DNA from 2 places in the Oceanobacillus sp. CF4.6 genome. Region 1 is predicted to be linked to the other one. Evidence: riboswitches for the same ligand, from Rfam matches in the RefSeq annotation. Region 1 holds a riboswitch; the other holds the start of a gene.
What was found. A riboswitch is a leader RNA that binds a small molecule or an ion and turns the genes downstream of it on or off. The one in region 1 is predicted to bind thiamine pyrophosphate.
Positions count from the first base shown of each region.

Region 2: another riboswitch for thiamine pyrophosphate. It lies ahead of thiM (hydroxyethylthiazole kinase); the one in region 1 lies ahead of thiW (energy coupling factor transporter S component ThiW).

Region 1 is NZ_JBIMEX010000009.1:140,134-143,285, reverse strand. It holds gene thiD (bifunctional hydroxymethylpyrimidine kinase/phosphomethylpyrimidine kinase) at 1-637, opposite strand, end outside; gene thiW (energy coupling factor transporter S component ThiW) at 750-1,238, opposite strand; TPP riboswitch at 1,423-1,537, opposite strand; gene ACHABU_RS14495 (hypothetical protein) at 1,739-2,053, shown strand; tRNA gene ACHABU_RS14490 (tRNA-Ala) at 2,216-2,288, opposite strand; gene ACHABU_RS14485 (DUF4870 domain-containing protein) at 2,432-2,755, shown strand; gene ACHABU_RS14480 (5'-nucleotidase C-terminal domain-containing protein) at 3,008-3,152, shown strand, end outside.
Region 2 is NZ_JBIMEX010000002.1:588,808-591,959, forward strand. It holds gene ACHABU_RS06495 (nucleoside hydrolase) at 1-854, opposite strand, end outside; TPP riboswitch at 1,062-1,164, shown strand; gene thiM (hydroxyethylthiazole kinase) at 1,250-2,029, shown strand; gene ACHABU_RS06505 (Lin0512 family protein) at 2,091-2,450, shown strand; gene tenA (thiaminase II) at 2,533-3,152, shown strand, end outside.

The DNA.
Region 1 (3,152 bases):
TACAACCTGTACCGTGTGTATTTTTAGTATTGATTCGTTTAGCAGAAAAGGTATGAAGGCTTGAACCATCGTATAGGAAATCAATTGCTTCACCTTTCATGTGGCCACCTTTCACCAGTGCAGCTCCGGCACCAAATTTCTCAACAATATGCTCTGCAGCTTGTTTCATATCATCAACCGTTTCAATACTTTCACCGGTCAGATATTCAGCTTCCGGGATATTCGGTGTTACTAAAGTAGCTAATGGCAAAAGCTCTTTTCTTAGAAAGTCACGCGCATTTTCTTCAATTAATGGGTCTCCACTTGTTGCAACCATAACAGGGTCCATAACATATGGAGCATTTAACTTTGAAATCTTACTAACCACGAGTTTCATCATATCTATATTGGCAATCATTCCAGTCTTTAATGCATGAACAGGCATATCCGAAATAACAGAATCCAGTTGCTGTTTGATCATATTAAGTGGCACATGATGGATGTCCTGGACACCAGTAGTATTCTGGGCAACTACGGATGTTATAACAGACATACCATAGCTTTTTAATTCCTGGAAAGTTTTTAAGTCAGCATGAATTCCTGCTCCACCACTAGGATCTGTCCCAGCAATGGTAAGGACACAAGGTATTTGTTTCATCGATATGACACCGCCCTTTTTGATGGCCACTCGTCACATGCTTTGATTCTGTTTAGTTCTGCATTTGAAGCAGCTTTTCTTAATACGTCAGTAAATGTCATCATATAGCCTCCTAATTAATACGTGCTAAATTTTTGGTTTTAACTCTTGATACGATAAACCAGCCAATGAAAGCACCGGTAATGCTGCTGACAAGAAATCCCGGTAAAAAGGCAAATGCACCAACGGAGGTACCCATTAGAATGCGGGCAAATGGTACCGCGAAAAGAGATCCGATTACTCCTGAACCGATCGTTTCTCCAATTACTGCCCATCCCTTTTTACCACCTTTTTTATAAATATAACCAGCTAGAAATGCTCCAACCATGCCTCCAGGAAAGGCCAATAAAGTACCTAAACCAAGCATGTTCCGAAGTAAGCCAATCATAAATGCGATGGCAACTGCAGGACCTGGTCCAAGCATGATAGCTGCCATGACATTGACTGCATGCTGAACAGGATATGCGCGTGCGATCCCTGTTGGAAACCACAATAACTGAGCACCTATCGTTCCAATTGCTACAAAAACTGCCATTGTTGTTAACAAAAGCGTTCGATTCATATTATTCCCCCTACATTTTTCATAAAATACGATTAGAAAACGAAGGCGTCACCAAGCTTTTGGGTGACAGCCTTCGTTGCACTTATGCAGTAAGAAAGTAGTTTATACTTTCTTAACTGTCAACAAAAAAGCCAGATCCTTTATGGACCTGGCTTGGTAGGCTGAAAATAGAATAGACGATATAATAAACGTCCGACTACTTCCCTCCGCTAGTATTAACCAGATCAGGTCCATAAGAGTCGGAAAGTGAATGCTTTCCTCTCAGCCCACATTTCATTTGGGCACCCCTAGTAGTTTCATGCTATATAATTGTGTGTACAACTGTAACCTTACCAAATTTTTTAACTTTTGTCAGTATTAACTTGATAACCTGGTACAACTTTGCCAGGTGGAACGGAAGGCGAATGATACGAAATAGAATATAAAAGTGAATAAATATAGTCTACAATTTGAAATATTTTCTGGTATAATATGTAGAAAGAAAGGAGGTATATGTTGAAATGGAAGCAAAGTTTGATCAGATTATTGCTGAATTAGGAAAGCTTCAAAAAGGGCAGGAAGACTTAGTCTTGAATCAAAAGCAGATGGCAAAGAATCAGGTTCGCATGGAAAAGAGTCAGGATCAAATGGGAAAAAATCAAGAGCAATTTACGGTAAGCCTGGAGCAATTGGCAATCAATCAAGCCCGGATGGAAAAAAATCAAAATCGCTTCGAATTAAAACTAGATGATTTTACTGTTGAAACACGAAGTAACTTTAAACATACACAGAACCAACTAGACACACATGCAAATATTATCAAAAAGGTAAAATAAAAGCGACCACTAGGTTATTCTTCAATTCGTGTGTTCAGCCCCATTTCTTAATCAAGTTTCTGCCACGCAGTCATAACTTCTCAGTAAAAATGTTTTTATTATACTTAAAAAGGTTAGATAGGATGTTTTTACAAGTCCCATCTAACCTTATTAATTTTAGGATGGAGCATAGGGGGCTCGAACCCCTGACCTCTTGCATGCCATGCAAGCACTCTCCCAGCTGAGCTAATGCCCCAGATTCATAATTATGATTATAGCCACTTTTTATCAATTTTTCAAGAAAAATTTTAGAGTAATGGCTTTAGATAATATAAGATATACTATACAAAGCAATAAATTTATTTGTTATTATAAAAAATAAAAACAAGGAGGGTTATTTTGCCAACCAATGATGAGCGTCTGTTTTCTATGCTGATTTATGTACTTAGCTTTCCTTTTCCTATCTTAGGCCCATTACTTATTTGGTTACTAAAGAGGGATGAGTCCGAATTCGTTGATTATCATGGAAAGGAATATTTTAATTTTTTGGTTTCCTATTTTATCTTTGGAGCAATTGGTACACTATTAATTATTTTATTAGTGGGGATTGTTATACTCATTATATTAGGCATTATGGCAATTATTTTGACAATTATTGCAGCGGTCAAGTCGTATCAGGGGGAACGATATAGATTCCCTTTTATTATTCACTTCATTAAATAAGAGGACATTTCTGGTTCTCTTATTTTGTTTTTACTCTTTGGAACTATATCCAGAAAATAGAACGAAGGACTTATGAACCCTTTTTAAAAATACATAGTACTAATGGTCTGAATTTACAATATATTTACAAAAGTTTACAAATATTTCATAGTAACCCTCTTACTTTTATGCAATATTTAAGAAGGACTAGTGCGGATTTTGTCTTAAAATCTCGCATCTGGAACAAATATTCTAAAAAAACGGAGGGTATCAATGAAGCGTATAGCTTTTAAAAAGACCGTTAGTATGTTTCTTATTTTAGCGCTGACATTCATGAATTTCACACCTGTATTTTCTATGTCTGCAGCTGCTGAAAGTAATGAAGCGACAGCAGAGGATTTATTTATTTCGGAGTATA
Region 2 (3,152 bases), on a different contig from region 1:
CGGTTATTAATATCGACCATATTATATCCTCTAGTTAATTCACCTCTTGTTTCGATATCAACGTAATAGTGATTTAAAGCATTCATCAGGCTTTCATTTGCAGCAATTGCCACTAATAGTGTGTCTGGGTGCGTCGTGCCATTCAGACGATGAACTTCTTTATTAAATTTCAGGACGACCTTATTAATTTTTATAAAGAAGTCAGAACCTGCTGTAGCCAATTTTTCAATATCCTGATGGTCCTCCTCATCCATAATGGAATATTTCGTACACATATCCCAGCCAACCATCGTGATTGGGATTCCCGAATGCAACACGATTCTCGCTGCTTCTGGATCAACATAAAAGTTATACTCCGCTGCTGGCGTTATATTTCCTAATGAATTATTTGTGCCACCCATAATATAAATATGTGGGATATCCGCTATAATTGTAGGATCCTTTTTAATGGCCATTGCAATATTTGTAAGTGGCGCGATTGCGAGTAAAGCGATTTCACCCGGATTTGCTTTTACTTTTTCTATAATAAAGTCAATCGCATGCCCTGCCTCAGGTCTTTGTGTTGCCTTTTCAAAAAAAGCATCACCCATACCATCACTCCCATGAACATCCTCAACGGTCTGATGATGTTCATTACCAGTAATTGTCATCGGCACTTCATATCCTTTATAAACTGGCACGTATTCTTTTGGACTTGCAACCTGAATGGTATAAAGGGCATTTTCCACCTCTTGATTAAAATCTACATTTCCCCCAGTAATCGTAACGCCTTCCACTTTAAAATGATGAAGCGCAGTTAATAGCGCTATCGTATCGTCTCCTGCAGTATCTGTATCAATAATTACCTTTCGCATTATGTACACCTCATTTATTTTATCTTGCAAATTCTATTTTGCCACAGAACCATATTAAAATATAATAAAAAATAAGCATGGGGACGTTTCTCTTGCTTCCTCTCCATACGAAAAAGGAAGCAAGAGAACCGTCCCCATGCTTCTTCTCTGCCATATATCATTTTACTTTTATAATAGAATGAAGTAAGCTTTATTTAGAATAATAAAAAAATCCACTAGGGGTGCCGTTTGGCTGAGACATGATTCATTTCTTGATCCCTTTGAACCTGAACTGGTTAATACCAGCGTAGGGAAGTGGAGTTGGCGACGTATACATATGCTGAAATTGTATATACAACCACTCCATTTGGGGTGGTTTTTTTAATTTTTCAACCTATCAGAGAGGAGCTATCCGGATGAATTTTATTGCAAAAATCAGAGAAGACAAGCCATTTATTTTTAATATTACGAATGAAGTTGCGAGTAATTTTGCCGCAAATGGTCTAATCGCAATCGGCGCGTCCCCTGCTATGTCACATACTCCCAGAGAAGCACAGGACTACGGAGCGATGGCCGACGCAGTCGTGTTGAACCTTGGAACATTAACGGAGGACCGTGGGGAAGCTATGTTAAAAGCTGGAAAGGCTGCAAATGAGAATGGAGTTCCAGTTATCCTTGACCCCATTGCTGTTGGTGGGACAGATTTTCGGACAGAAATAATTAACGACATACTTGCAACAGTAAAGCTTGCGGCAATTCGCGCTAATGCCGGGGAAATTGCCGTTTTGGGAGGCGCTTTGGACAAAGCAAAGGGACCTGATTCCATGATTGAAAAAAATGACCCGAGAATAGCAAAAGCTGTGGCGAAAAAATATGATACAGTTGTGATTTCCACCGGAGAAACAGACGTGATTACCGATGGCGTGCGAACTTCTCTATGTAAAAATGGCCATGAAATGTTACAAAACATTACTGCCAGCGGATGCCTGCTTTCCTCACTTATTGGACCTTTTGTCAGTGTAGCCCATGACAAATTCCAGGCGGGTGTCTATGCAGTGGCAAGTTATGGCATTGCAGCGGAGTTAGCGATGAAAAAAGCAGTGGGGCCTGGAACATTTATTCCTGCACTGCTTGATGAGCTTTACTTCTTAACAGATGAAAAAGTAGAAAAATATAAACAGATTCAGGAACAATAGGTTATCCGTATTTAGAAGGAGCCTTTCTGAAACTATTTTAATAGAGAGAAGTGAAAAGAAAATGGAAAATCTCATATTTATTGAAACAGGAACAGGCTTGGATGTCCACGGACAGGATGTAAATATTGCGTCTGAACGCGCAGTGCTGAATGCAATCCATTCCAATTCCATGCCAGGCATGAAAAAAATTCTGCCGGATGGTGACTTAAATAACATGAAAGTTAATGTCAAACTAGGCTTGCCGCGGGATTTGGAAAAATTAGATCAGAAAAGAATAAAAAAGTTGATTCCCTATGGTACGGTTACCGTTGAAGTGATGAACGGTGGCATGGCAACGACAAGCGGAATTTTCCTTGAAGAACAGCAAGATAAAAACGATTTGATGTATATCGTTAACGCTGTAGTAGAAGTAGGCTATTAAATTTATCGTAAGTGGATGTTAAAAAATAAATATCCATTTCCTAATTCACCAGTAAGAAACTAAAATAGAGGAGGAATTTTTTATGCGTTTTTCAGAGTCGTTGAGAGAAGCAACAAAGCAAAGCTGGGAGTTAAGCCTGAATCATCCGTTTGTACAAGGAATTGTCAAGGGTGATTTACCGCTGGAAACGTTCAAAAACTATATTATGCAGGACATCTACTATTTGAAACATTACGGCAAGGTGCATGCCTTCGCTGCTGCCCATGCAGATGACTTTCATGTTTCTGCAAGACTTGCTGAAAAGGCAAAAAAAACAACTGAAGCAGAGCTAACCGTACACAAGGAGCATGCTGAAATTTTAAAGATTACGAATGAGGAAATAGAAAATTTTAAACCAGCGCCAACTGCATATGCCTATACATCCCATTTGTACCGAGCGTCATTATCCGGCAGTCTGGCCCAAATTGTAGCTGCTATACTGCCATGTTACTGGTTGTATGCCGATATCGGATTGCAATATAAGGATGCAAAACCGGAAGAAAAAATCTATCAAAATTGGCTGAACATGTATGCTAGTAGCTGGTTTCAGGAATCGACACAGGAAATGATTAACCTCATGGATGAATTAGCTGACCAGGCAAGCGAAGCAGAAAAGGAAAAGATTAAAAATCAATTCATCATTGCCAAAGAATATGAACTTGC